One region of the Cobetia sp. cqz5-12 genome, then DNA from elsewhere that is predicted to be linked to it. Evidence: predicted binding sites of a transcription regulator. Region 1 holds the regulator's gene; each other region holds the start of a gene.
The links. The regulator LexA, encoded in region 1, represses DNA repair genes until DNA is damaged. The targets are predictions, from matches to a motif close to TACTGTNTANNTANACAGTA.
Positions count from the first base shown of each region.

Region 1 (10,087 bases):
CCCTGGGCGGCAGCGGCCTGTCGTACGGCCTCGGCGCGCATGCGGTGATCTTCGGGGCTACCGTGGGAGAAGTTGAGGCGTACCACATCGACTCCGGCACGAATCATCGCGTCGAGCACACCCGGCTTGTCACTGGCAGGGCCGAGAGTGGCGACAATCTTGGTGCGGCGGATCGGGCCGTTGAACGCGTGCGGCATGAAAGCATACTCCTTGAACACTGGCGTGATGGACTGGCTGAAAACGCAAACCAGGTTGTTGTCATTTTACTACATTGAAGGCTGAAAGGGAGCCTGTCGAGTATCGTCGGCTGTCGTTGTCCATTCTCGTGATCACGATCGGGACTGCAAGGGGGGACGTGAAGTCTGCCGCGCGATTGTTGCGAATACGTTGTCGCGGGTACGCGGACGTGGACTCTCGCTTGAGGGTTTGCCGCGCTACGCCATGCGGGGGCGGCCGGCCATTTCGACGCCTGACAGCCAGGCGTCGCATGCCCTTTGCGTCGGCGTCGGGGTGATCGCCCCATCACGCCAATGTTCGCTGGCTGGCTTTCACAGGCAGCCATTTCACTGCTACCTATATAGTGGCAATAGCCTGCTGAGCGACATTTCCGCTCATCGAGCCGGCGCAGACCGTGTACCGGCCCCGTTGACCGCTGCCATGCGCTGATGACCTATGCTCAAGTCCGGCTCGGAGGCCGGAATGCCACGCCCCCATGCATGACGGCTGTCGATGTCATCTGACGCAAGCCGCACGCTGGCATGGCAGGTGGCATGGCATGTCTCGAGGCTGTCGCAGAGGCGTCATCTTGAGCCGCCTTGACGAGGTGCCAGTCTCAACATTGCTGGTCAGCGCTGAAATGCTGGGGTAGGGTAGGCGCATTTTTCGGCTGGGACAAAACCCAGCGCGACGAGTCATTCGCCGGCGCAATCAGTGCCGGCCAGGAGATGCGAGCAACCATGGGCAAGTCACTGGTGATCGTCGAGTCGCCCGCCAAGGCCAAGACCATCAACAAGTATCTCGGCAACGACTTCGTGGTGAAGTCGAGTGTCGGGCACATCCGCGACCTGCCGACCAGCGGTAGCGGCAAGCAGGCCACCGACCCCAAGGAACGTGCCCGTCAGGCGGCGGAGACCCGCAAGATGTCGCCCGAGGTCAAGGCGGCTCACAAGGCGCAGAAGGCCAAGACCCAGTTGATCCGCCGCATGGGGGTCGACCCGGAGAATGGCTGGGAGGCGCATTACGAGATCCTGCCCGGCAAGGAAAAGGTCGTTTCCGAGCTGACGCGCCTGGCCGAGAAAGCCGACACCATCTATCTCGCGACGGATCTGGACCGCGAAGGTGAGGCGATTGCCTGGCACCTGCGCGAGACCATCGGTGGCGACGATTCGCGTTACAAGCGTGTGGTCTTCAACGAGATCACCAAGAAGGCGATCACGGCGGCCTTCGATGAGCCGGGCGAGCTGAAGATGGATCGCGTGCATGCCCAGCAGGCACGCCGCTATCTGGATCGCGTCGTCGGCTTCATGGTCTCGCCGCTGCTGTGGGCCAAGGTCGCTCGTGGCCTGTCCGCCGGTCGCGTGCAGTCGGTTGCCGTGCGGCTGATCGTCGAACGTGAGCGCGAGATCCGCGCCTTCATCCCCGAAGAGTTCTGGGATGTCCACGCTGAGCTGGCCGCCGCCAGTGGTGAAGCGATCCGTTTCGAGCTGGCGCGTCAGGATGGCAAGGCCTTCCGTCCGACCAGCGAGAAGGAGACGATGGATCGCATCGCGGCGCTGCGCACGGCCAAGCTCGCGATCACCAATCGTGAAGACAAGCCGACGCGCTCCAAGCCGAACGCGCCGTTCATCACCTCGACCCTGCAGCAGGCGGCCAGTGGTCGTCTCGGCTTCTCGGTCAAGAAGACCATGATGATGGCCCAGCGTCTCTACGAGGCGGGTTACATCACCTACATGCGTACCGACTCGACCAATCTGTCGGCGGACGCGGTGGCCACGGCGCGTGACTTCATCAGCGAAGAATACGGCAGCAACTACCTGCCGGAAGCGGCCAACGTCTACTCCAGCAAGGAGGGCGCCCAGGAAGCGCACGAAGCGATTCGTCCTTCCGAAGTGTCGCGCCGCGCCACCGATCTCGCCGGTATGGAGCGTGACGCCGAGCGTCTGTATGAGTTGATCTGGCGTCAGTTCGTGGCCTGTCAGATGCTGCCGGCCGAATACCTGTCCTCCACGCTGACCATCGAAGTGGATGGCTACGAGCTGCGTGCCAAGGGCCGTGTGCTCAAGTTCGACGGCTACACGCGTGTCATGAAGCCGATGGGCAAGAAGGAAGAGGATCAGTCGCTGCCGGATCTTGCCATCGGCGAGAAGCTGGACCTTGTCGAGCTGCAGCCGCTGCAGCACTTCACCAAGCCCACGGCGCGATACACCGAGGCCAGCCTGGTCAAGGAGCTGGAGAAGCGCGGTATCGGCCGTCCGTCCACCTATGCCGCCATCATCTCCACCATCCAGGACCGTGGCTACGTGGCGCTGGAAAACCGTCGCTTCTATGCCGAGAAGCTGGGCGACATCGTCACCGATCGCCTCAGCGAGTCCTTCAAGGACCTGATGGACTTCGGCTTCACGGCGCGCATGGAAGACTATCTCGATGAGGTGGCCAATGGCGGGCGCAACTGGCGCGAGCTGCTGGACACCTTCTACGCCGAGTTCAAGGCCGAGCTGGACCACGCCCAGTCCGAAGAGGGCATGCGTCCGAACCAGCCGGTGCCGACGGACATCGCCTGCCCGACCTGTGGGCGCGAGATGCAGATCCGTACCGCCTCCACCGGGGTCTTCCTGGGTTGTTCCGGCTACAACCTGCCGCCCAAGGAGCGCTGCAAGACCACCATCGATCTGCTGCCGGGCGATGAAGCCGTGGCGGCCGATGCCGGTGAAGATGCCGAGACGGATGCGCTGCGCGCCAAGCGTCGCTGCCCGATCTGCGCCACCGCGATGGACAGCTACCTGATCGATGAGCAGCGCAAGCTGCACGTCTGCGGCAATAGCCCGGACTGTGTCGGTCACGAGGTCGAGGAAGGACAGTTCCGCATCAAGGGTTACGATGGCCCGGTGATCGAGTGCGACAAGTGCGGCTCCGACATGCAGCTCAAGACCGGGCGTTTCGGCAAGTACTTCGGCTGCACCAACGAGAATTGCAAGAACACCCGCAAGCTGCTCAAGTCCGGTGAGGTAGCGCCGCCGAAGATGGACCCGATTCCGATGCCGGAACTTGCCTGCGTCAAGGTCGAGGACCACTACGTACTGCGCGATGGCGCCAGTGGCCTGTTCCTGGCGGCCAGTCAGTTCCCGAAGAATCGCGAGACGCGTCCGCCGCTGGTCAAGGAGCTCAAGGCGCATGCCGACGAGCTGCCGGAGAAGTATCACTTCATTCTTGATGCCCCGGATCAGGACCCGGACGGACGTCCGGCGCAGATTCGCTTCTCGCGCAAGGTCAAGGCTCAATACGTCATGACCGATGAGGAAGGCAAGGCGACCGGTTGGAAGGCGACCTATGACAACGGCCGCTGGGTCGTCGAGGACAAGCGCAAGGGAGCCAAGAGCTGATGAGCCAGCGTGCCCGTACCAATCAGCTGCTGTATCAGGCCGAGTTGCTGCTGGCCCAGTCAGCAGCCTCTGGCGACGATGAGCATGCCGTGGCACGACGCATGGCCGGTGAGGAGGGCGCGCTCGCCCTACTGGAGCTTGCGCTGGCGTCATTGCTGGAAGAGTGTGCCGTGACAGCGCGCTGGCCGCAGGGTGGCTGGCGTGAGCGCCTTTCCACCCCGCCGACGCCCATTGCCGAGGTCGAGCAGCTGCGCAGCCTGCTGGAGCGTCCCGACAGCTGGTTGTCTGAGCTGGTCGCGGATGTGACCCGCCTGCATGAAGAGGACGGTGCCGCTCGCCGCGAGGAATCGCGCTCGCGTGGTGATGGCCTGATCATCGCGGCAGCTTCGAACGCCTCGCTGGCCGAGCGGCTCAGCGCTGCCATCACGGCATTCAAGGCGCTGCTGCCGCAGCTGCGCGAGTCGAGTGTCGAGTGGTAGGTTCAGGCGTTGATCTGGTGCTGCACGCTGGTGATGACTGGCGGATGGCAATCGGGTGACGTTTCGCCTTCACGGGTGCTAGACTGATCGCATTGTGGCAAGCCCTGCATTCTCCGGTACGACCATGGCTCTGGCTGTGGTCGTACTTTTTTCTGCGTCGCTGATGGCAGCGCGGTGCCGGGCTTGCCAGCCGTCGCGCTGACGATTACAACGACGCCGGTATCTCGCGAGATGCCGTGCAGGAGGAATGACGTGTCCGATCCCGCCGTACTTGAAATTGTGCAAATGGAAGATGGTGAAGTGATTCTGCGCGCCGCGGAAAGCGAAGGTGAGCCGCTGCTCAGCATTCGCATTTCGGACGAGGCCGCTGATCTGCTGCGTGACAATCGTTTCGAGGTCGCGCGTGAGATGATCGACCACGCCATCACCCGGACTCGCCTCTGGGATGGCGAAGAAGACGAGGACGAGCAGTCAGAAGGCATCGTGCACTGATTCATCGCTCATGCTTCGCGCACAAAAAAACCCGCCTCGAGGCGGGTTTTTTTGTGCGATGCGTGCGGCTTTTCTGCTGGGCAAAGCGCTGCTGGTCAAGGCCTCAGTGCAGGCCACCATCGCGGATGACGCCCACCCCGAGACCCTCGATCTCCAGACTGTCCGTGCGCAGGTCGACCTTGATCGGCGAGAAGTCCTCGTTTTCGGCTTCCAGCCATACGTAGTGCCCGTCACGGCGGAAGCGCTTGACGGTGACTTCATCCCCCAGGCGGGCCACCACGATCTGGCCGTCACGCACGCTGGTGGTGCGGTGTACGGCCAGCAGGTCGCCTTCCAGAATCCCCACATCCTTCATCGACACGCCGCGCACACGCAGCAGGTAGTCGGCAGCCGGCGAGAAGTAGTCACTCGGCAGCGGACAGTGGCGGTCGATATGCTCGCTGGCAAGAATCGGGCTGCCGGCAGCCACTTCCCCGATCACCGGCAGGCCATCGTTGGCGCTGTCGTCGACGTCAGCCAGCGACGGCACGCGAATGCCGCGTGAGGTGCCCGGCACCATCTCGATGGCGCCCTTGCGCTTGAGGGCGCGCAGATGCTCCTCGGCGGCATTCGGCGAGCGGAAGCCCAGCGCCTGGGCGATTTCGGCCCGCGTCGGCGGGTAGCCAGAGGACTTGATGGTCTTGATGATGAAGTCGAAGACATCCTGCTGGCGCGGAGTAAGCGGCTGGGTCATGGCATTGCCTTTGGCCTGGGCGGCATCTTGAGCTGACGGCACGGGGTGTGCATCCATACAACTGTCATTGTATCCAGTCATGGCGGTCATGCAAGGCATCGTGGCTTGCGTGGTGGCCTCAAAGGGCAGGTAGTCGTCGAGAGATCGCTGTCTGGTGACCTTGCTTGCCCGATGTCAAAGGCTCTGCTGATGAGGTCAGGCGGGCTGTCTGGGAGGGACGGATATTGCGAGTCCTTGGATCGCCACGGTCAGCGTTCAGCGAATATCAGTCTTGGCTAAACCTCTGGCGTTTGAAACGCGAGAGAATTGTCAGTCATGGCATGGCGCGCTAGAATCAAAGTGTTTCAAACGAATGTTCGTCGATGGCGGTGGCCGGTCGAGGCATGATCAAACATGCCGTGCTCGAGCGGGCCGTGTTCGAACATGCCTTGATCGTACGCGGCCTTGCCGTGAACCAGCACCACCTCATGAGAGAGTCGCCGTGCGGGGCTTGCGCCGTGACCTACGACTCCAGTCCTTTTCTACCTGACAAGGGTTCCGCCCATGGCCCAGACCGATACCGTTACCCGCATCCTCGATACTGCCGAGGTGCTGTTCGCCGAGCGCGGCTTCGCCGAGACCTCACTGCGCAACATCACCAGCAAGGCCAAGGTCAATCTGGCGGCGGTGAACTACCACTTCGGCTCCAAGAAATCGCTGATCCAGGCGGTCTTCGCGCGCTATCTCGATCCGTTCAGTGAGCGTTTCCACGCGGCACTCGACAGCGTCGAGCAGCAATACGCCGGGCGTCAGGTGCCGCTGGAGGTCCTGCTGGAGGTGATGGCGCGCACCGTGCTGGAGGTGCCGGCCGAGCGCAACAGCCTGCGTACCTTCATGCGCCTGCTTGGGCTGGCCTATACCCAGGGGCAGGGCCACATGCGGCGCTATATCCGCGAGCATTACGGCACGGTCTTCAGCCGCTTCGCCGAGCTTCTGAAGCTGGCGACGCCTGATCTGCCGGACAACGAGCGCTTCTGGCGCCTGCACTTCATGCTCGGCAGCGTGATCTTCACCTTCTCGGGCCTGGATGCACTGCGCGATATCGAGGAGGCCGAATACGGCCATCACACCACGGTGCGTGAGCTGATTCAGCACATGCGGCCGGTGGTGGTCGCGGCGATGGCAGCGCCGTTGCCGGCCTCGCTCGGGGATGGTGAGGCGGTCACCCAGGCGGCCAGCTGATGGCCTGCTGGGTCGCGGTGGATCTCTCACGCCAGAGCCTCGAGATACGCAATGACGCGCCGAGTGGCAGTCGTGATGCGCCGCCCCCCGCGGCCGGCCCTGACGCGCTGGTGCACGCCTGCGCGATCTCCAGCGGCCTCAACGGTATCGGCGAGCTCGACGGCAGCGGTTGCACGCCAACCGGCTGGCATGTGATTCGTGCCGCCATCGGGGCGGGCAATCCGCGTGGCGCCGTCTATCGCGGACGGCGCTTCACGGGTGAGGTGTTCACGCCTGAGCTTGCCTTAGAGCATCCTGAGCGTGACTGGATCCTGACGCGCATTCTGTGGCTCAGCGGCCGCGAGCCCGGCCTCAATCGCGGTCGCAATGCCCGCGGTGAGCGGGTCGATAGTCTGCGCCGCTACATCTATTTTCATGGCACGCCCAGCACGGAACCCATGGGCGTCGCGGCGTCCCACGGCTGCATTCGCTTGCGTGATGACGACCTGCTGCGACTCTTTGCCGAGGCCGTGCCCGGCACACCGGTGCTGCTGCATGTCTGAAGGCGTTGGTGTCCGAGTCTGATACCCTCCATGAGCCGTCACCGAAATCCGTGTGGCAGTCCCTTGCCGGGGTGCAGCTGGTCGCGACTGTTCGATAGGGGTTCAGTCGGCTAGAATTGCGCCTTTCCTCGCGCTGGCAGCCTGATTCATCACGTTTCTTCCAGGCTGCCAAGCCCCGTAAAAGACATGAAGTCCTGGCGGTCGTGATTCCTCTCTACACGGGACATCACTGCCGCAGGCCATGGACAGGAAGGATGACATGACACAGCCACTGGGCTCCGTAATGGTCGATGTTGCGGGGCTGACCCTCGCCCGCGACGAACGTGAACTGCTGGCACGCCCTGCCGTCGGGGGCGTCATCCTGTTTGCGCGCAACTGCGCTTCTCCTGAGCAGGTGCTGGAGCTGAGCCGCGAGATTCGCAGCGTGAATCCCCACCTGCTGATCGCCATCGATCAGGAGGGCGGGCGCGTCCAGCGTCTGCGCGAGGGCGTGACACGCCTGCCATCGATGCGCAGCCTGGCACAGTGCTGTCTCGGCCGTGACTGTGATGGTTGCGGCGAAGACGCCCAGGCCGCAGGCCTGGGTCTGGCACGCGATGCCGGCTGGCTGCTGGGCATGGAAATGGCAGCCATCGGCTGTGATATCACCTTTGCGCCGGTGCTGGATATCGATGTGGCGGGCTCGACCATCATTGGTGATCGCAGCTTCGGCGCCACGCCGGAAGACGTCATCGCGGTGGGCGGCGCCTTCATCGATGGGCTGCAGGAGGCGGGCATGTCCGCCGTCGGCAAGCATTACCCGGGGCATGGTGGCATCTCGGCCGATACCCATCTGGAGCGCGTGGTCGACCCGCGTCCGTTCCGCGAGCTGCGCGAACATGATCTCAAGCCCTTCGCGGCCCTCGCCGAGCGTCTGGGCGGCGTGATGCCGGCGCATGTGGTCTATCCGGATTTCGATGCACGTCCCGCGGGTTTCTCGCCCAGCTGGTTGGGCCTGCTGCGCGAAGAGTTCGGCTTCAAGGGCGCCATCTTCTCCGATGATCTGGGCATGGCGGCGGCAGTCGCGGAAGGTGGCCCGGCAGAGCGTGCGCGCCTGGCGCTGGACGCCGGCTGTGACATGGCGCTGGTCTGCAATGACCCGGCCGCCGCGCGCGAAGTGCTCGACAGCCTCGATGACGATGAGCAGCGCCACCGAGGCAAGCGCCAGGCGCGGTTGCGCTATGCGCGGGCTCGCCCGACGCTGGATGGCCTGGTGGGGCTGGCACGCTGGCGGCGCACCCACGCGCGGCTCGAATCGATGGCGGCCAGCCAGGCATCACAGCAGGTTGCCATGCCCTCGGGCACGCTTGGCAGTGCCGAGGCGTCTGACACGTCGTCGGCCTCTGAGTCCGGTAGCGCGCAATAATCAGGCACGCGGTGTCTTTTTCGAGTCGAAGACTGGCAAGGAATTCCCATGGCTGAGCAATCCGCCACCGAGGCTGCTGCCGACAAGCTGGCAGCGCCTGCCGAAGAGATGATCAATCAATGGGTCGAGCCGCTGCGCCAATGGGTCGAGCAGACCTTTGGTCTGCCGCTGTGGGGCATCAATCTGGCTCTGCTGCTGCTGGCGGTGCTGTTGCTGCACCTCATCGAACGAGTGGTGCTCACTCGCCTGGCGGCGCATGCCGAGAAGAGCCGCAACCTGTGGGATGACGCCCTGGTGCATGGCCTGCGTCATCCCTTGTCATTCTGGCTCTACAGTATGGGGGTGTTGCTGGCGCTCGGCATCATCGCCGGCCAGTTCAGCCTCAGCGGGGCCGAGAAGTACCTGGGCACGGCGCGCCAGATCGTGACCCTGCTGGCGCTGGCCTGGGCGTTGATTCGCATGGTCAAGCGCTTCGAGGCGCTGCGCACCATGCCGCCGCCCGGCACCAACGTCAACGCGATGGATGCCACCACGGCCTCGGCGATCAGCAAGTTGCTGCGTGCGGTCGTGGTCGTGCTGGTGGGGCTGGCCATCCTGCAGAATCTCGGCGTCTCGCTGTCAGGGGTGCTGGCCTTCGGGGGTGTCGGCGGTATCGCGGTCGGCTTTGCGGCGCGGGATCTGCTGGCCAACTTCTTCGGTGCCCTGATGATCCATCTCGACCGGCCCTTCAAGGTCGGCGACTGGATCCGCTCCCCGGACCGCGAGATCGAGGGCACCGTCGAGGATATCGGTTGGCGCCTGACGCGCATCCGCACCTTCGACATGCGGCCCCTCTACGTGCCGAACGCCATCTTTACCAGCATCTCGGTGGAGAATCCGTCGCGCATGTACAACCGCCGCATCTTCGAGACCGTGGGGCTGCGCTATGAGGATGCCGCCCAGGTCGGCCCCATCGTTGCCGCGGTACGCGAGATGCTGGAAGGCCATGACGAGATCGACCAGACGCGCACCCAGATCGTGAACTTCACCACCTACGGTGAGCATTCGCTGAACTTCTTCGTCTATGTCTTCACGCGCACCACCGACTGGGTGAAGTACCACGCGATCAAGCAGGATGTCCTGCTCAAGGTGCACGACATCATCCGTGAGCATGATGCCCAGGTGGCGCTGCCGGGGCAGCGTCTGCACTTTGCCGATGTACTGTCCTTCGAAGGACGCCACCATGAACACGACGCCGAGGCAGAGAACGCCGCGGCGTCATCAGACACGCAGACGCGCGGGTCCCGCCGCCGTTCTGATTCAACCGCCGCTGCTACATCCTCTTCTGCGCCTGTCCGGCGTGGAGATGAGGCCAGTGACACCCAGGAAACTCCCGATGCTGACTCCGACGCCTGAGACTCTCACCGCCCTGCATGACGAAATGCGTGAGGTGATGGACAACGCCGATTGCCTGATCCCGCAAGCTGACCTTGAAGTGGCACTCGACCGCATGGCCGTTGAGCTGACGGAACACCTCGGCGATCGCATGCCGATCTTCTATTGCGTGATGAACGGCGGCCTGATCACCGCCGGCCAGCTGCTGACCCGTCTCGACTTCCCGCTGGAAGTCGATTATC
Region 1 is NZ_CP044522.1:982,866-992,952, forward strand. Features, by position in the region: gene pyk (pyruvate kinase) at 1-197, opposite strand, end outside; gene topA (type I DNA topoisomerase) at 957-3,599, shown strand; gene F8A90_RS04220 (DUF6586 family protein) at 3,599-4,078, shown strand; gene F8A90_RS04225 (hypothetical protein) at 4,331-4,570, shown strand; gene lexA (transcriptional repressor LexA) at 4,674-5,303, opposite strand; gene F8A90_RS04235 (TetR/AcrR family transcriptional regulator) at 5,847-6,524, shown strand; gene F8A90_RS04240 (L,D-transpeptidase) at 6,524-7,066, shown strand; gene nagZ (beta-N-acetylhexosaminidase) at 7,326-8,471, shown strand; gene F8A90_RS04250 (mechanosensitive ion channel family protein) at 8,520-9,866, shown strand; gene F8A90_RS04255 (hypoxanthine-guanine phosphoribosyltransferase) at 9,847-10,087, shown strand, end outside.

Region 2 (10,087 bases), 760 kb from region 1:
TGCCAATAGCTTCTCTGTCTTGCCTATCTCTGGGGGTAGTATGTTTCAGAGCTTAGTTTGAAGCGCAATTGCTGTGCTCATCATGAACTTGAATTACATAGGTACCTATCGCATAAACTATCGATGACATACATCGCTTATCTACTGAGATTTTATTCCTGTTAGTGTTAAGATTTATAGGAAGTGGGTGCGTTATAGTTTAATAATGGTTGAGGGGAATATTGGAGGGATCGTGTGGCGAGAAGATCAAGTGGGCTGAAGGCTGTTGTCAAGACAGCTAAAACTCTCAATCGAATTTCAAAGCAAATAGAAAAAGATCGCCAACGGCAGCAGCGAGAGCAGAGTCGTCAAGAGCAGGCTGCCAATCGGGCGAGGGAACGCTATCACCGACAGATAGAGCAAGAGGAGCGTAGGGCTGAACTGGAGCGAGCACGTATAGCTCGCGAAGAAGAGCGTGCACGCCAGCAGCACGAGCGTGATCTTGCACGTATTACGCGAGATAAATTACGCCAAGAAAAAGAAAATCAGAAGTCTATCGAAAAAGCAGCGCGCGAAAAATCACGGAGCCAAAAGCAATTCTGGAAAGATGAAGCTATTGCGGGTAAAGAGGCGTTAGCCAATCGAGAGCAAGAACGTGCGTCTGCCAAGCAGGATGCCATCGCGAAATTTTTGAGGTGAATTTATGGGCGATAATGTCGGAATGATAATTGTTTTTCTGATTTTTTACGGGGTCCCCATAGGCTCCATTCTTGTCTATTCACGTGAGAAGCGCAAAAGGCTTGTAAAAGAGTTGGAGAACAAAGAGCTTGCCATTCGCGTTGAACATCATGAGAGGGCTATCGACTTGGAGGCCAAGCGAGCTGATCTGGATCGCAAAGCTGAAGAGTTTGGCTCTTTGGAAGATGCGATAGTGGGTTTGGATAAGCGTCGTGAAGCCTTGGCGCTTGAGTTGACTAGTACGACCAGCCAACTCGAGGAAGCACAATCCGCTTTCAATATAATAGATCGTGAGACTTTAGATTTGCAGCGGCTCAAAAAAGACGCTGATGCTATTGCTGCTCAAAAAGAGCGTAATGTTCAAGAGATTGAAAGTCTTAAAGATAAGTTGATTGAGCATCGCATCAAGGAGACCGCGGGCCAGCGCACCATGCGACAGGTGATGTCCAAGCTTGACCTCTATACGCGGGTGGAGGAGTTTGTCGATTATGGTCATTTCGAACTCCCCGAGTACCTTTATGAAACCAGCGAGCGTTTTGCAGCTGAGATCAAGCAAATACGTCAAGCTCAGAAGGCTATGATCAAGGACAAGACGGCGTTTATCCAATATGGAGATGTTGTTATTACGGGTGATGAACGCCTTGACAAGAAGATCATTGAAGGGCAAATGAAGCTTGTCATGCGTGCCTTCAATATTGAGGCAGATGTATTGATCGGAAAGGTTAGTCCTTCTAATTTTGAGCGAACTTTGAGTCAGTTCGAAAAAATTGCGAGTGACCTTGAGAAACTGGTTGCATCACTCCGCTGTGGGCTGAATACTGATTATGTCGCTCTCAAATACGAGGAGTGTGGGGTTCAATATCAATACACGCTGAAGAAGAAAGAAGAGATTGAAGAGCAACGAATCATTCGTGAGCAAATGCGAGAAGAGGCCAGGGCTGAAAAGGAATACAGAACTGCTATCGAAGCTGCGCAGCGTGAGGAAGAGATGTATCAAGATATTCTTACACGCGCCAAGAATGAGCTTGAGCAGGCGTCAGCAGAGGAGCGAGCATTGGCTGAAGCCAAAGTGGCTGATCTCGAGCAGCGTCTACAGGAAGCGGAAGCAGCCAAGGAACGTACCAAGAGTCTGGCAGAGCAGACACGTCGTGGTTACGTCTATATCATCAGTAATATTGGTTCTTTTGGCGAAAATGTCTACAAAATTGGTATGACTCGTCGCCTCGATCCTATGGATCGTGTGAAAGAGCTAGGTGATGCCAGCGTACCGTTCTCATTTGACGTTCATGCTTTGATCTTCTCGGATGATGCTCCGGCGATGGAAACAGCACTTCACCGTAAGTTTTCACATCATCGAGTGAATGCCGTGAATCTGCGCAAAGAGTTTTTCCATGTTGAACTCTCTTCAATTCGAGAGGCGGTGATTGAAATAGGTCATGGTGATGCTGAGTTTAAGACCACTATTGCAGCTGAAGAATACTTTGAGTCTCAACGCTTGAGAGAACAGGTCGCTGCTTAAGCTGGTATAACTTTTCAAGCAATTTCTAGATGCTAGCTTTACCCAAGCCCTCATGACCCTTGGCAATATCCAGTCGGGTTATGGGGGCTATTGTTATTGAGCTTGTTTCTGGAGTGCCTCTTTCTACCTGAGTTTAGGTTTAGGCACTTCCATCGTTTCTGTACCTGCAGTAGAGAAGTCAGTTCATATCCACTAACGCAACCGCTTCAATTCCTGCCAGTTGGTGGTGTAGCGGGCGCTGCGGTGGGCGCAGCGCAGTTGCCAGGCGGCGTCGGGGCGTGCGACGCCCAGGCGCACGGTGCCGCGGCCCATCTTCTGATTCATGGCGTCCAAGGTCGCCATCAGCTGTTGGCTGCGTTCGCGCCTGGCGATGTCATCTTCGCTTTCCAGCAACGAGAGCTGCTCGCGTGGATGGTCGATGAGGTCGAGCAGCATCACGCCGGCTTTCATGAAGCGATATCCGCGCAGGTAGATGCGCTCCAGTGCCTGTTGTGCGGCGGCGAGTATCTCGCGGCTGTCATTGGTGGGGGCGGGCAGCTCGATGATGGTGCTGGGTGAGTATTGCGGCAGGTCGGGGCGGTGGCGATTGCTCTTGAGGAAGACCAGCACGGCGCGTGTCAGGCTGCCTTGATGGCGCAGCTTCTCGGCGCCGCGTTGGGCATGCTGGCGGATGGCGTCCCTGAGTTCATTCAAGTCACCGGTCATGCGCCCGAAGGAGCGCGAGGTCATGATGCGCTGGCGAGCGTCATCGGCATCATTCATCTCGAAGCAGGGCGTGCCTTGCAGTTCGCGCGCGGTGCGTTCCAGTACCACGGAATACCGCTGGCCGATGGCGCGCGGGTCGGCGCAGCGCAGGTCCCAGGCCGTGTGCAGGCCTTGCAGTGCCAGGCGTTCGACCAGTCGTCGGCCCACGCCCCAGACATCGCCCAGTGGCGTATCGGCCAGCAGGCGCTGGGTGCCGACTTCATCGGGTTCCAGCACGCAGACACCACCGAATTCCGGACGCTTCTTGGCAGCGCGATTGGCCAGCTTGGCCAGCGTTCGAGTTGGCGCGACCCCGACACATACGGGGATGCCGGTGAACTTGCGGACATTGCGGTGCAGGGTGCGGCTCAACGTCAGCATCGAGTTGCGATCAAAGCCATCGAAACGCACGAACATCTCATCGATGGAGTAGGGCTCGACCCCGGCACAATATTCCTCCAGCACCTCTCGCACACGCGCCGACATGTCGCCATACAGCTCGTAATTGGAGGAGAGCAGGTGGATGCGTCCCTCACGGACGAGTGACTGCAGCTGGAAGGCGGGGGTGCCCATCTCCACGCCCAGCGCCTTGAGTTCATTGGAGCGCGCGATCACGCAGCCGTCATTGTTGGACATCACGCCGACAGGGCGTCCTACCAGGCGCGGGTCGAACACTCGCTCGCAGCTGGCGTAGAAGTTGTTGCAGTCGACCAGTCCGATCATCGGCGTATTCATACCGCGTACTCGTGGATGACGGAACGCACCACCCCCCAGACCTGGCATTCGAGGTCGAAAATCGCGACCGGTGGATACAGAGCATTGCCGGAGCTCAGATAGGGGCGCTGACCGATCAGCTCATAACGCTTGACCACTACCTCGCCCTCGACCAGCGCCACCACGATGTGCCCGGGACGGGCATCGATGGAGCGGTCCACCACCAGGGTATCGCCCTCATAGATGCCGAAGCCTTCCATGCTGTCACCCGCCACCGTCATGAAGAAGGTCGCTGCCGGGCGCTTGATCAGCCGCTCGTTGAGGTCCAGCGTGCGCCCCGCGTAATCCTCCGCCGGTGAGGGAAAGCCGGAAATGCCAGCGCGCCCCGTGATGTGGGGGTGCGGCAGCGCACAGGGCTCCGGCGTTGGATGAGGGCGAGCCAGCGAGGCGTGGGACGGCTGAGCGGCAGATACGGTCATGGGTGGGGTCTCCTTTCGATACTGTATTCATGTACAGTATCGGCGCTGAGAAGCCCTCAGGCAACCGATAATCCCTGTGAGAGCTGCACATTCACGAGACGCAGCTCAGACGGGGTGTACCTGTGTTCAATGGTGGACGACAGGTAAAGCTGCTAGCGGATATCGCTCGGCGGTATCTCACGAAAAAGCCCGGCCTTCAGGAGGTCGGGCTTTTTGGGTCTTTCTCAATGCTTTTCTATCAACCCGCCGGGCTCAGGATGCGGATATCGCCATCGGCGATCCAGTCACCGGCGTTGTCGCGGAAGCGCTGCATATGTTCGGTCTCGCGGTGGGCCTGCAGGGCATCGTGGGATTCCCAGGCTTCCACCACGGTGATGGTGTCGGGGCGTGGGTCGTTGTCCTTGTCGGCGGCGCGTTCGGAATCCAGGCACGGGTGGTAGGCGTGGCAACCATCTTCCTCGCGCACGGTGGGCGCGACGGCGCAGAGTTCATTGAAGACATCCTGAACGTGGCCTTCCTTGGCGGTAACGGTGGCGATTACCCAGATCATCTTGGCTCCTTGTGACGGTACTGACCGCCGGTGTTGTCGGGATTCTCGTGATGAGATGTCCTGATTATGTGGAGCCGTTTCTGGCCACTGCAAGGGGGAGGTGGCTGACTGCCGGCATGACCCTGCCTGATGAGCACACGAAAGCGCCGGACAGCAGGGCTGTCCGGCGCAGTTGTTATCCGACGATGATTTGCGGATCAGAACGGGAAGGCGATCGATCAGGACGGGAAGGCGAACTGGGCGCCTTCACGCAGACCGGCGGAAGGCCAACGCTGGGTGATGGTCTTGCGGCGGGTGTAGAAGCGCACCGCGTCCGGGCCGTAGGCGGACAGATCGCCGAACAGCGAGCGCTTCCAGCCACCGAAGCTGTGATAGGCGACCGGTACCGGCAGCGGCACGTTGATGCCGACCATGCCGACCTGGATATGATCACTGAAGTAGCGGGCGGCTTCGCCATCACGGGTATAGATGCAGGTGCCGTTGCCGTATTCGTGATCATTGATCAGCTTCATGGCCTCATCCATCGAATCGGCGCGCACGACCAGCAGCACCGGGCCGAAGATCTCTTCCTGGTAGCAGGTCATCTCCGGGGTGACGCCATCGATCAGGGTGCCGCCGACGAAGAAGCCGTTCTCGCCGCCTTCCACCTGCGGATTGCGGCCATCGACCACGACAGTGGCACCTTGCTGCTCGGCGCTGTCAATGTAGCCGACCACCTTGTCACGATGGGCCGCGGTGATCAGCGGGCCGAAGTCATTGCCCTTGTCGCTGTAGACACCGACCTTGAGGCCTTCCATCTGCTGCTTCATCTGCGCGATCAGCTTGTCGGCGGCGTCATCGCCTACGGCCACCGCGACGGAGAGTGCCATGCAGCGCTCACCGGAGGAGCCGAAGGCGGCGCCATTCAATGAATTGGCGACGTATTCCATGTCGGCGTCCGGCATCACGATGGCGTGGTTCTTGGCACCACCGAGGGCCTGACAGCGCTTGCCGTTGGCCGCGGCGCGGCTGTAGATGTATTCGGCGATCGGGGTGGAGCCGACGAAGCTGACCGCCTGGATGCGCGGGTCATCCAGCAGCGTATCGACGGCTTCCTTGTCGCCATTGACGACATTCATGACGCCGGCCGGCAGCCCAGCCTCCATCAGCAGCTCAGCGATGAACAGCGTGGAGGTCGGATCGCGCTCGGAGGGCTTGAGGACGAAGGTGTTGCCGCAGGCGATCGCCATCGGGTACATCCACAGTGGCACCATGGCCGGGAAGTTGAACGGCGTGATGCCGGCAACCACGCCCAGCGGCTGGAATTCGCTCCAGGAATCGATGCCCGGGCCGGTATTGCGGCTGTGCTCGCCCTTGAGCAGTTCCGGGGCGCTGCAGGCATATTCGACATTCTCGATGCCGCGCTGCAATTCGCCCAGCGCATCGTGACAGATCTTGCCGTGCTCCTGACCGATCAGGCGGGCGATCTCGTCGGCGTGTTCTTCCAGCAGCTGCTTGAAGCGGAACATCACTCGGGCGCGCTTGATCGGCGGCGTGTTGCGCCATTCCGGGAAGGCGGCCTCGGCGGCCGCGATGGCTTCCTCGACCGTCGCCTTGCTGGCCAGGCGCACCTGACCGCCGACGTCACCGGTGGAGGGATTGAAGATGTCCTGGGTACGGCCTTCGCTGTGATCGATGTTGCCGTTGATGAGGTGTCCGAGCGTCTTCATTGGGTGGGCTCCATGGGATGACGTGCAGGAAAATTGGCAGTGAAGATAGGGTCGGCGCTCGCCGTGCCCCTCAGTGCTGGGCGGCGAAGGCATCGCCGAGGGCGTTGATCAGGCGGTCCAGCTCATCGTGTTCGGTGATGAACGGCAGACCCAGCTGGATGGTGTCGCCGCCGTAACGGACATAGAAACCGGCCTTCCAGCAGTGCATGGCAATCTCATACGGGCGCCGCGCCGGCTCGCCGGGATAGGCCTCGACCTGCAGGGCGCCGGCCAGGCCGTAGTTGCGGATGTCCGTGATGTAGCGGGTGCCCTTGAGCTCATGAAGCTTCTTCTCGAACACCGGGCTCAGTTCGCGGACGCGCGGGAGGAGCTGATCATTCTCGAGCACATCGAGAGATGCCAGCGCCGCGGCACACGCCACCGGGTGACCGGAATAGGTGTAGCCGTGGGGAATTTCCATCATGTAGTCGGGGCCGCCGTTGTCCATGAAGGTCTGGTAGATGTCGCCCTTGACGACCACGGCACCCATCGGCACCGCGCCATTGGTGATCTGCTTGGCGACGTTGAGGATGTCCGGCGTGACCCCGAATTCCTCGGCGCCGCTCATGGCGCCCATGCGCCCGAAGCCGGTGATGACCTCATCGAAGATCAACAGGATATCGTGCTGGTCGCATATCTCGCGCAGGCGCTTGAGATAGCCCACTGGCGGCGGCAGCACGCCGGCGGAGCCTGCCATCGGCTCGACGATGACGGCGGCGATGTTGGAGGCATCATGCAGCGCGATCAGCTCCAGCAGCTCATCGGCGCGCTCGGCACCGGTCTGGGGCATGCCGGGGGTGAAGACGTTCTCCTTGAGCAGGGTATGCGGCAGGTGATCAGCATCGACCCCCTGACCATAGAGCGAGCGGTTGGCGCCGATGCCACCGACACTGAAACCCCCGAAGTTGACGCCGTGATAACCCTTGCTGCGTCCGATCAGCTTGGTCTTGGTCGGCTTGCCTTTCTTGCGCCAGTAGGCACGCGCGATCTTCAGTGAGGTGTCGGCACTTTCGGAGCCGGAGCCGGTGAAGAAGACGTGATCCAGCCCCTCGGGCATCAGCGTCTTGATGCGATGCGCCAGCTCGAAGGCCTTGGGATGGCCGTACTGGAAGGCGGGTGCGTAATCCAGCTCGCGTAGCTGCGCGCTGACCGCCTCGGCGATTTCCGGACGACAATGGCCGGCACCACAGGTCCAGAGGCCTGACAGGCCATCGAAGATCTGACGGCCCTGTGAGTCCGTGAAGTAGGCTCCCTGCGCCTTGGTGATGATGCGCGGGTCCTGCTTGAACTGCCGATTGGCCGTGTAGGGCATCCAGTAGGCATCGAGCTGCTCCTGGCTCAAGCCTGCCTGGGCGGAAGGGGATGTGTCGAAGGCGGTCATGATGTCTCCCGAAGAGTGCTGTTGTTGTTAGATCTCGGCTCCTGTCTGGCTAGATTAGAAAGCCCTTTTGATAAGATAAATGCCGTTGTCTTTATCTTCAGGAAAGCATTTACTTAACTTTCCATGTCGTGGAACTCAGGAGGGCAGACCATGCGCAAGGACGGCATGAGGGGACAGCTTGGCGATGCCGATCTGCGCTTGCTGCGCATCTTTCGCAAGGTGGTGGAGTGCGGCGGTTTCTCGGCGGCCGAGATCGAGCTCAACATCAGTCGCTCCGCCATCAGCATGGCGATGAGTGACCTGGAGACGCGGCTTGGCCTCAAGCTCTGTCAGCGGGGGCGCAGTGGTTTCGCGCTCACCAATGAGGGAAGAGACGTGCATGAAGCCGCGATGCAGATGCTGGCGGCGGCAGAGGGCTTTCGCACGCGCATCAACGGACTGCACGCCTGGCTCAAGGGCGAGCTGAACATCGGCATCACCGACAATCTGGTCACCATGCCCGAGATGCACATCACGGATGCGCTGAGTGCGCTGAAGGGCCACGGCCCGGAAGTGATGATTAACATCCGCATGATTCCCCCCAACGAGATCGAGCGTGCCGTCTTGGATGGCCGCCTGCATACCGGGGTCATTCCGACACTCAAGACGCTGCCGGGGCTTGAGTATCGCTCGCTCTACGAGGAAACCTCCTGCCTTTACTGCGCGCGGGGCCATGTGCTGTTCCGTGAACCCCGCGCGGGCGACACCCTCGCGCGGGGGCGTCCGGTGGGCGAGGAAGAGATTCGCCAGCATGATGCGGTGCTGCCGGCCTACGCGCAGACGCCTGCGATCAAGGCGCTGCATGAGCCGCTCAAAGCCGCCGCCTCCGCGACTGACCGCGAGGGCATCGCCTTCCTGGTGCTTTCCGGGCGCTATCTCGGCTATCTGCCCACCCACTATGCCGAGCGCTGGGTGCGCGATGGCCAGATGCAGGCGCTCAGCCCGGTGGCCAATTCCTATGTCACCTATTACAGCGCCATCACGCGCAAGAGCCGCCCGCCCAATCTGGTGCTGGAGCGTTATCTGACCGAGCTGGATGCCCTGCGTCAGGCGAAACCGGCCCGAAAAGCGCAGTCAGTGAGGGAGAGCAAGCCATGAACAAGCCCAAGCGTGCCGGGGTCAGGGAAGTCGCCCAGCTGGCGGGGGTGTCGGTCGCGACGGTCTCGCGGGTGCTCAACAATCCGGAAAAGGTGGTGAAGAAGACGGCCGACAAGGTGCTAGCGGCGGCCGACGCTCTTGATTTTCTGCCCAACAATGCCGCGCGCGTGCTGTCTCAGCATCAGTCGCGCACCCTGGGAATCGTGATACCGACCTTCGAGAATCAGATCTACGCCAAGTTCATCGACGCATTGGAAGGCGCGCTGGCGCGGGCGCACTACAGTCTGCTGGTGACCACGACGCAAAAGGGACGGGTGTCGGAATTCGACAAGGTGCGCGAGCTGGTCAACATGGGGGTGGACGCCGTGATTCTGCCCGGTGGCAGTCATTCTCCCGAGACGCTGGATTATCTGACGCGTTTTTCGGTGCCGGTGGTCTTCAACAGCATCTATCTGCCGGACTCGCCGTTGATCACGGTGGGCTATGACAACTACGGTCTTGCCAGGGCGCTGGCGGAGTATCTGATGTCCCTGGGCCATCAACGTATCGTCATCCTCTCCGAGCCGCTGGCGCACAACGACCGTGCACGCCTGCGCTACGACGGCGCCGTTGCCGCACTGCGGACGCTTGAAAGTGCCAGCGCCGACCGCGAGCTGGATCAGTTCGTCGATGTCACCACCGCGGGGGCAAGTGTCGCGATAGGCGAGCTTCAGTGTGAGCTGGGGTGCGCGCTCGATGGCGAAGGGCAAGGCGGCCTGCGGGATGGCATCACCGCCGTGATGTGCCTCAATGATGTGCTGGCCAGTGGTGCCATGCTCGCATTGCAGCGGCGAGGAATCCGTGTGCCGCAACAGGTCTCGGTGGTGGGTTTCGATGACCTGGAAATGGCGGAGTTCCTCAATCCACCGCTGACGACCGTAGACTTGCCGGTGGAGGAGATGGGCGAGGTGATCGCCCAGTCGCTGATCCGCCATCTCGAGGACGACGCGCCCTTGACGTCACGCTTGCTGGACGCATCGCTGGTGATTCGCGGCAGTGCAGGCCTGGTACCCAGCTCGGACTGAGCACCTGCTCAAGGGGGCTGATTCACAGCGTCTT
Region 2 is NZ_CP044522.1:1,746,049-1,756,135, forward strand. Features, by position in the region: gene F8A90_RS07460 (hypothetical protein) at 235-678, shown strand; gene F8A90_RS07465 (DUF4041 domain-containing protein) at 683-2,236, shown strand; gene F8A90_RS07470 (Y-family DNA polymerase) at 2,429-3,703, opposite strand; gene F8A90_RS07475 (LexA family protein) at 3,712-4,173, opposite strand; gene F8A90_RS07480 (putative quinol monooxygenase) at 4,412-4,723, opposite strand; gene F8A90_RS07485 (CoA-acylating methylmalonate-semialdehyde dehydrogenase) at 4,942-6,432, opposite strand; gene F8A90_RS07490 (aspartate aminotransferase family protein) at 6,503-7,852, opposite strand; gene F8A90_RS07495 (LysR family transcriptional regulator) at 8,003-8,989, shown strand; gene F8A90_RS07500 (LacI family DNA-binding transcriptional regulator) at 8,986-10,053, shown strand; gene F8A90_RS07505 (hypothetical protein) at 10,076-10,087, opposite strand, start outside.
Region 2: F8A90_RS07475 (LexA family protein) is a predicted target of LexA. The motif match lies at 4,193-4,212, and genes of this name have one in related genera.

Region 3 (10,087 bases), 1.5 Mb from region 1:
GGCCGCGCAGCTCCTTGCCGGAGACGCCTTCGACCTGCTTGGCCAGCACCTTGATGCCCTGGACATCCGCGATGTCACTGAGCATGTCGCTGGCCGAAGCGGACGCCAGCTTGGCCTTGAGGCGCTCAAGCTCCTTCTCGAGGCCGCGATTGCGCTCCAGCAGGCTGCTGACGCGCTCCTCGACCTGCTCCGGCTTGGCCTTGAGGCGCTCACCGAGGCGAGCAAGAGTCGCTTCCTGCGCGAGCAGGAAGTCACGCGCGGCGCGACCGGTAATGGCCTCGATACGACGCACGCCGGACGCGATGCCTGTCTCGGCGAGAATATGCATCTGGCCGATGTCGCCGCTGCGCTTGACGTGAGTCCCGCCGCAAAGCTCGATGGAGAAGGCATCCTGACCGATGGTCAGCACGCGAACTTCCTCACCATACTTGGCATCGAAGAGGGCCGCTGCGCCGCGCGCCTTGGCCTCATCGAGGCTCATGAACTCGATGGTGGTCTCGGCATTTGCCAGGATCTGCGCATTGACGATGCGCTCGACCTCGGACAGCTGCTCGGCCGTCATCGCCTCAAAGTGGCTGAAGTCGAAGCGCAGACGCTCGGCCGTGACCAGCGAGCCCTTCTGCTGAACGTGCTCCCCCAGTACCAGTCGCAGCGCTTCGTGCAGCAGGTGCGTGGCGGAGTGGTTGCGCACGGAAGCCGCACGCAGCTCGGCATCGACCTGCGGACGCACCTTGTCACCGACCTTGAGAGCGCCCTCGATCAGCACACCGTGGTGCAGGTGATGGCCGGTCTGCTTCTGGGTATCGCTGACCTGGAAGCGGCCGCCATCCAGATGCAGATAACCGGTATCGCCGGCCTGACCGCCTGACTCGCCGTAGAACGGGGTGGTATCGAGCACCACGATGCCCTTGGTGTCCACCTCGAGCTGCTCGACGGCATTGCCTTCGGCGTCGAACAGCGAGGTGACGGTGGCTTCCCCTTCCAGCTGGTCGTAACCGGTGAAGACGGTCTCGCCCTCCAGCACCAGGTTGGCGGAGTAGTCGCCGCCGAAGTTGCTGGCGGCACGGGCGCGATCACGCTGTGCTTCGAGGGCCGCCTGGAAACCTGCCTCATCGAGGATCAGCTCGCGCTCGCGGCAGATATCGGCGGTCAGGTCATACGGGAAGCCGTAGGTGTCGTAGAGCTTGAAGATGGTCTCGCCGTCGAGGGTATTGCCCTCGAGGCCAGCGATGGCTTCTTCCAGAAGCTTCATGCCGTGTTCCAGCGTACGTGCGAACTGCTCTTCTTCCTTGAGCAGCACACGCTCGATCTGCTCGCGAGCGGCGCGCAGTTCCGGATAGGCATCGCCCATCTCGCTGTCGAGAGCCGCGACCAGCTTGTAGAAGAAGCTGCCACGCGCGCCCAGCTTGTGACCGTGACGCACGGCGCGACGGATGATGCGACGCAGCACGTAGCCACGGCCTTCGTTGGACGGCAGCACCCCATCGGCGATCAGGAAGGCGCACGAGCGGATGTGGTCAGCCACTACACGCAGTGACGGCGTGGCGATGTTGTCGTGACCGATGATCTCGGCCGCGGCGGCCAGCAGATTCTGGAACAGGTCGATCTCGTAGTTGGAGTGCACGCCCTGCATCACGGCCGCGACACGCTCCAGACCCATGCCGGTATCGATGGACGGCTTGGGCAGCGGGTGCAGCGTGCCCTCGGCGTCACGGTCGAACTGCATGAAGACCAGGTTCCAGATCTCGATGTAGCGATCGCCATCCTCGTCCGGGCTGCCCGGCGGGCCACCGGCGACATCTTCGCCGTGGTCATAGAAGATCTCGGAGGACGGACCACACGGACCGGTGTCGCCCATCTGCCAGAAGTTGTCCTCATCGAGACGCGAGAAGCGGTTCTGGTCGATGCCGACCTCGTTGAACCAGATGTCACGGGCTTCGTCATCGCTGACGTGCACGGTGACCCACAGCTTCTCCTTCGGCAGGCCGAGTTCTTCGGTCAGAAACTTCCAGGCGAACTGGATGGCTTCGCGCTTGAAGTAGTCGCCGAAGCTGAAGTTGCCCAGCATCTCGAAGAAGGTGTGGTGGCGGGCGGTATAGCCGACGTTGTCCAGGTCATTGTGCTTGCCACCGGCGCGCACGCAGCGCTGCGCGGAGGTCGCACGGCTGTAGCCACGCGGGTCACGGCCCAGGAAGACATCCTTGAAGGGCACCATGCCGGCGTTGGTGAACAGCAGGGTCGGATCGTTGTTCGGCACCAGGGAGCTGGTGGGAACGATGGTATGGCCCTGCTTCTCGAAATAGGTCAGGAAGGCGTTTCTGATTTCTGCGCTTTTCATAGAGGTTCCGTAGCGATGTGCGTAAAGACGCTCCGGGGGTCTTCTGCATGACTTCCGCATGGTTTCTGCATGTTCATCCATGTGGGTATGCATGGAGGTGCAATGAAAAGCATGAAAGAAGGCGCCTGCCCCGTGCCGTCGCAAGACGACCTAGTATAACGCCTGTTCGCGCAAGCTAAAGGGGGGGAAATGTCTTGAAGCGCCGGTTTGCGCGTCATGAGAGCCAAACAGCCACCCGCTAGCCTTATTCCCCCTCATCACTCCAGGCGGACTCCATGGCATAGCGCAGCTGCTCATAGTCGAAGCCGCGCTGGAGCAGAAAGCGTTCGCGCCGTGCGCGCTCCTTGTGTCCCTCGCCGGGGCCGGAGAAGCGCCTGGCCAGCGTCTCGCGCGCCAGCTCGAAGAAATCCACCGCCTCGACATGGCCGAAGGCATCCGGCGTCGGGTCACTGGCGGCACGCATCACGGCATTGAGCGTCTCGCTATCGATACCACGCTGGCGCAGCTCCTGCTGGATACGCCTCGGTCCCTGGCCGCGCAGGACGCGCGTCCGCAGGAAGCTGGCGGCAAAGCGCTCATCGGATTGCAGGCCCTCCTCGGCCATGCGCTCCAGCACCTCCTCGATCAGCAGCTCGACCTCATCGCGACTCAAGGCCGCCTGCGCGCCCTCCTCGCCCGCGGCTTGGCGCTCTGCCAACTCGTCATCGCTGACCGCCCGCAGGTAGTCACGCTCCTTGAGATAGTCGTGCAGCTCGCGGCGGCTATGCTCGCGGCGCGCCAGGCGCGCGATGGCATCATTGCGCGCACGCCGTTGCGGCGTCATCGCGCCTGAGTCGAGCGGTTGATACTCAGGCCCACTCATTTCAGCGCTGTCATCGTGCATGGTCATGCTCCCGGAGTTGAGCAGAAGGACATCGATGGACGTGAACGCAAGGCGCCCGCCTCCGAGTCATCGGGGCGGGCGCCTTGGGGTCATCTCACCGAGCCGGAAACGATACGGTGCGATGACGCCAGCCTGGCGGCTGGCGCTCTTGCTCTTTCTTCGGGACGAGCCTCAATCGAGATCGATATCCAGGTCGTCTTCACTCTCGGCGGCCGCGGTCTCTTTCGGCTCTTCCTTGGCTTCCGGTGCTGCCAGCAACTGGGCACGGATCTGGGCTTCAATCTCCTCCATGATGGCGGGATTGTCTTCCAGGTACTGGGCGGAGTTGGCCTTGCCCTGACCGATCTTGCTGCCCTGATAGCTGTACCAGGCGCCTGACTTGCCGACCAGACCACACTGCACACCCAGGTCGATCACCTCACCGGCATGATAGATGCCCTTGCCGTAGAGAATCTGGAACTCGGCCTGACGGAACGGCGGCGCGACCTTGTTCTTGACGACCTTGACGCGGGTCTCGTTACCGGTGACTTCATCACCGGACTTCACGGAACCGGTACGACGGATATCCAGACGCACACTGGAGTAGAACTTCAGTGCGTTACCGCCAGTCGTGGTTTCGGGGCTGCCGAACATCACGCCGATCTTCATGCGGATCTGGTTGATGAACACCACCATGCAGTTGGCGTTCTTGATGTGACCCGTCACCTTGCGCAGTGCCTGGGACATCAGACGCGCCTGCAGGCCGACGTGTGAGTCACCCATCTCGCCTTCGATCTCGGCACGCGGCGTCAGTGCTGCCACGGAGTCGACGATGATGACGTCAACGCCGCCGGAGCGTACCAGCATGTCGACGATCTCGAGCGCCTGCTCACCGGTGTCCGGCTGGGAGACCAGCATCTCGTCCAGATTGACGCCCAGCTTCTCGGCGTAGGACGGATCCAGCGCGTGCTCGGCATCGATGAAGGCACAGACCTTGCCCTGCTTCTGCGCCTGAGCGATGACAGAGAGGGTCAGTGTCGTCTTGCCCGAGGATTCCGGACCGTAGATCTCGACCACGCGTCCGAAGGGCAGGCCGCCGATGCCGAGTGCGATATCCAGCCCCAGAGAACCGGTGGAAACCGACGGGATGGCCACACGCGGGGCATCGCCCATGCGCATGACGGCGCCCTTGCCGAACTGGCGCTCGATCTGGGACAGCGCCGCGTTCAGCGCCTTGGTACGATTGTCGTCCTTTGCCATGTGGCCTCCTGTCGAACGGCGGAGCCACACGGGCTGCCACCTGGAATAGAGAATTCTGTCACTGAGAGCTGAGCAGACACCGTCAGACTAGCGGCTGAGGTGTCATGGCAAAACCCTGTATACATGGACAGTATAATGCCGCAAGTTGCGTCACTCTGCCAGTCCGGTGATGCGCTTTTTCAGGCAGCACCCTCAATGCGGGGCTTGCATCGGGCTCACAAGTCTTCGGTGCCGATCTGCAAGGCCTCCACGCGCTCGATCAAGCCCTGCAGCGCCTCCCGCACGGCGGCGTCGCGCACGGCCTGCCGGTCGCCGGAAAAGTGACAGCAGCGTGCCTGCTGGCGCGCCTCGCTCCCCCACGCCAGCCACACGGTGCCGACGGGCTTCTCGTCACTTCCCCCGCCGGGGCCGGCCACACCGCTGATCGCCACCCCCAGCTCAGCGCCACTATCGCGGCAGGCGCCGCGCACCATCTCGCACACGACCGCCTCTGAGACGGCACCGAAGGTTTCAAGCGATGCCTCGCTGACCCCCAGCAGGCGCTGCTTGGTGGCATTGGAATAGGTCACGTAGCCCGCATCGAAATAGCGGGAGCTGCCGGCAATCGCCGTGATCGCGGCACTCACCCCGCCTCCGGTGCACGACTCGGCGGTGGTGACGCGCACGCCGCGCGCGACTGCCAGTGCCTGCAACTGCTCAGCCAGGGTATTCGCGCACGCAGCCTCGGGGGCCGTACCAGTCAATTGACTCACGAACTTTCTCCTTGTGGAGGTCATCGGGTGAAAAGGGCAGCGAGCATGAGACATCACAGGCATTGGAGCCGGCCGCGCCAGTCCGTAGAATATCGCGCATCCCGCATGCCGTGCTCTCGCATGTGTGCTTTTTCCCATTGCAGTGCAGTCAAGGAAGTCCATGGCCATGGCCAAGAACAGCGCGCCCCAGATGACGCCGATGATGACGCAGTACATGAAGATCAAACGCGAGCACCCCGGCGTGCTGCTGTTCTATCGCATGGGCGACTTCTATGAACTGTTTCATGAGGACGCCAAGCGCGCAGCACAACTGCTCGATATCACCTTGACGGCGCGTGGCAGCTCCGGTGGCTCACCGATCCCCATGGCAGGGGTGCCCTACCACAGCGCCGAAGGCTATCTGGCACGCCTGGTGAAGATGGGCGAGTCAGTCGCCATCTGCGAGCAGATCGGCGACCCGGCGACCAGCAAGGGGCCCGTCGAGCGCAAGGTCGTGCGCATCGTCACACCGGGCACGCTGCACGATGAGGCGCTGCTGGATGCCAGTCGCGACAACCTGCTGGTGGCACTGCATCGTGATGGCGACACTTGGGGTGTAGCGGCACTGGAACTTTCCTCCGGTCGCTTCAGCGTACTGGAAGTCAGCGGCGATGATGAACTGCTTGCCGAGATTCAGCGCCTGTCACCTGCAGAGCTGATGGTTGGTGAAAACCGCACCTTGCCCGCCAGCCTGGCCTCGCGCCCCGGCCTGACCCGTCAGAGCGATTGGCACTTCGATCACGAGACCGCCTTGCGCCTGCTGTGTGATCAGTTTGGCGTGCAGGACCTCAACGGCTTCGGTTGCAGCCACCTGACACGTGCCGTCACGGCAGCAGGCGCCCTGCTCGACTATGCACGCGACACTCAGCGCACCGGCCTGCCCCACGTGACCGCGCTGGCCGTCGAGAGCCGCGATGACTCGGTGGTGATCGATGCCGCCAGCCGTCGCAACCTCGAGATCGATACCAACCTGGGCGGCACCAGCGACAACACGCTGGCCAGTGTGCTGGACGTCACCGCGACCGCGATGGGCTCACGCCTGCTCAAGCGCTGGCTCAACCGCCCGCTGCGCGATCAACTCCAGATCGGCCAGCGCCAGGCGGCGGTGCAACGTCTGCTGGATGGCGACTATCCCTTCGAGCTGCAAGGCCTGCTCAAGCGCATCGGCGATGTGGAGCGTATCCTCGCCCGTGTCGCGCTGCGCAGCGCACGCCCTCGTGACATGGCACGCCTGCGCGATGGCCTCAACACCCTGCCCGAGCTGCGCGCCGTACTAGCCAGTGTCGAGAAAGGCAGCGCCATCGATGACCTGCGCGATGCCATCCGCCTGTTCCCGGCACTTTCCGCGATGCTCAGCGAGGCGCTGGTCGAGAATCCGCCGGTAGTGCTGCGCGATGGTGGCGTGATCGCCGATGGCTACGACGATGAACTGGACGAGTACCGCGGCCTGTCCGAGAACGCTGGCCAGTATCTGGTCGCACTCGAGACCCGCGAGCGCGAGCGCACCGGCCTGAGCAACCTCAAGGTCGGCTACAACCGCGTGCATGGCTACTTCATCGAGCTGCCGCGCTCGCAATCGGCCGAGGCCCCGCCGGAATACATCCGTCGCCAGACCCTCAAGAATGCCGAGCGCTTCATCATCCCCGAGCTGAAGGAGTTCGAGGACAAGGCGCTGTCCGCCAAGTCCAAGTCACTGGCGCGCGAGAAGCTGCTGTATGAGCACCTGCTGGATGACCTGAATACCGAACTGGATGGCCTGCAGCAGACGGCCCGTGCGCTGGCGTCACTGGATGTGCTGACCGCCTTCGCCGATCGCGCCGCCGCTCTCGATTTCGTGCGCCCAGAACTCAGCGAAACCCCGGGCATCGATATCGAAGGCGGCCGCCATCCGGTGGTCGAACATGTCAGCGATCACCCCTTCGTTCCCAACGATGTGCGCTTCGATGATACGCGGCGCATGCTGGTGATCACCGGCCCCAACATGGGCGGTAAATCCACCTACATGCGCCAGACGGCACTGATCGCTCTGCTCGCGCATACCGGCAGCTTCGTGCCGGCATCGCGTGCCTGCATCGGCCCACTGGACCGCATATTCACCCGCATCGGCTCCTCGGACGACCTGGCCGGCGGACGCTCGACCTTCATGGTCGAGATGACCGAGACCGCCAGTATCCTGCACAACGCCACTGACGAGAGCCTGGTGTTGATGGATGAGATCGGCCGTGGCACCTCGACCTTCGATGGTCTGTCACTGGCATGGGCCAGCGCCGAGCATCTGGCGCGCACGCGTGCCTTCACCCTGTTCGCGACCCATTACTTCGAGATGACGGCGCTGCCCGAGCATGCCGATGCCGTCGCCAACGTGCACCTGACGGCCGCAGAACATGGCGATGGCATCGTCTTCATGCACCGCGTCGAGGAAGGCCCTGCCAGCCAGAGCTATGGCCTGCAGGTGGCCCAGCTGGCCGGCGTCCCGCAGAGCGTCATCCTGCGGGCACGCGAGAAGCTGACCAGTCTGGAGCAGCAGGAGGTCGATCGTCCGCAGGTGGCGCGCGAGGATGCGCTGGGGCAGCCGGTACCGCAACAGAGTGACCTGTTCGCGGCACCGCCGCATCCGGTCGTCGAGGCCCTCAATGGCCTGGATCCGGATGATCTGAGCCCCAAGCGAGCCCTGGAGCTGATCTACGAATGGCACCGTCAGCGCTGAGCGCCGTCACACCGGGCCAGGATTGGCGCACCCGGACCGAGAATGAGTGGCAAGGCTCGACAGCAACCTTCGGGCATAGCACCATTCCAAAACGATCCGCCCCTGCTGATTGCGGGGCCGGCAGAGCGCCACTAGAATAACGCCTTATAACATCTGCGCCGCTTATAACCTGAAGACCATGATGTCGCCGAGACGACACATGGTGGGCGCCTGGACCACGACCTACGAGAGAGACGCCAATCCGCGTCAGGAGACCTGCATGGCATTCATCGTCACCGAGAACTGCATTCGCTGCAAATACACCGACTGCGTGGAAGTCTGCCCGGTGGATTGCTTCTACGAAGGCCCGAACTTCCTGGTGATCAACCCGGATGAGTGCATTGACTGCGCGCTGTGTGAGCCTGAATGCCCCGCCGAAGCCATCTTCTCCGAAGATGAAGTGCCGGAGAACCAGAAGGAATTCATCGAGCTGAATGCCGACCTGGCCGAAGTCTGGCCGAACATCAGCGAGAAGAAGGACGCCATGGAAGACGCCGAGAAGTGGGATGGTGTCGATGGCAAGCTTGAGTATCTGGAGCAGTAAGCCCCTCAAGTCACCCGCATCTCGCGCGGCAAGCGGCTTGCCCGCCCTGACCGGGCAAGCTCGGCTCTCATGACAGAAACGGCAGCGATTCCCCCTGGGAGCCGCTGCCGTTTCTGTATCTGATGCCTGAAGTCGGCGCCCCAAGCTCGTGCCAGGAGCTCGTACCAAGGGCTCGTACCAGGAGCTCAGCCCCTGGCATACGGGCATAAAAAAGGGCGACCCCGTAAGGTCGCCCGCTCCAAGCGTGTTCCTGTCGATCCATCCTGGATCGCACTCCTGAGTGCTGTCCCTGCCCTTCACGACATCCTGTCATTCGGGGCGCACCGTCACGCGTGGCGGGCATTGCAGCACTGCTTGCGCAGCTGTCCCACCGCAATGCCCGTTAGTGCAGATATTTGCCTGTCCTGCTGTCCTGCCCATGCATTGCCCGGCGTCCTGCCTGTACCGCTCCGTGCCTGTGCAGCTGACAGCCTCACGACATTCCCTGTCCGACCCTCCTTGTCGTGGCTTCCTGCCACTTGATGCTGCCGCTGTCTGCCCCATCATTCCTGACGCGGATGATGTCCCGTCATCCGTCACTTCCTGTGAAGGGCAAGCTTCCTGACTGCATATCAGAGCCTGGGGCTCTCCGACACTCCGTGTCGTTATCGTGCTTCCTGCCTGTGTGGCGCTTCCCATCGCCGACGGATCATCCTGATCCTGACACACTCCGGTGCCATGCCCGCTATCCTTGCTTCCTTGGCATCTCTCGCCTGACTCCTTCAAGCGAGGATATGCAGCTCACTGCTACCGACGTCCATGTCAGGTCCTTTTTTCGCCGAGCGTCCTGCTCAGCGAGGCGAAACATCCTGTCTCGCCATCAAGTCTTTCCTGATCATCCCGTTGGCATCCTGCCGAGACTGCGGTGTCCCGCCGCACCCTCACATCCATGCAGCCATTCTGGGCAGCATTCGCTGGCGAGGCAACTAGCCAAACCTCTTAACCCGCTATACCTGAACGGGCCGTCAAGTAAAATATAATCAATAAAATCAACTACATATAGAAGAACATACGTTCAAATCCGCAGGCAACTCGCAGTCAGTGTCTCGATTGTCCTGCGAGATTTGTAAGAGATGACTTACACGAATTCAGTGCCTGAAAGCGGCCTGTTTCCTGCATCCCCCTCAATAGCACTCAATCATCGCCTCCAATGCACAACGGGGCCGTGCCAGAAGGCACGACCCCGTTGCAAGTTACCCCTGCGATGCTGTGGGCGCGGAGCCCCTCATATCACAGGCGATTACTGACCCTTGATCTCTTTCAGGCCGTTGTAAGCCACGTCACCCAGCTGCTGCTCGATCACCAGCAGGCGGTTGTACTTGGCGACACGGTCAGAGCGGCACAGAGAGCCGGTCTTGATCTGGCCAGCACAGGTACCGACGGCGAGGTCGGCGATGGTGGTGTCTTCGGTCTCGCCACTGCGGTGGGAGATGACCGCGGTGAAGCCGGCGGCCTGCGCCATCTTGATCGCATCCAGGGTCTCGGACAGCGAGCCGATCTGGTTGAA
Region 3 is NZ_CP044522.1:3,718,993-3,729,079, forward strand. Features, by position in the region: gene alaS (alanine--tRNA ligase) at 1-2,338, opposite strand, end outside; gene F8A90_RS15420 (regulatory protein RecX) at 2,583-3,221, opposite strand; gene recA (recombinase RecA) at 3,393-4,460, opposite strand; gene F8A90_RS15430 (CinA family protein) at 4,676-5,212, opposite strand; gene mutS (DNA mismatch repair protein MutS) at 5,379-7,958, shown strand; gene fdxA (ferredoxin FdxA) at 8,218-8,541, shown strand; gene eno (phosphopyruvate hydratase) at 9,821-10,087, opposite strand, start outside.
Region 3: recA (recombinase RecA) is a predicted target of LexA. The motif match lies at 4,574-4,593, and genes of this name have one in related genera.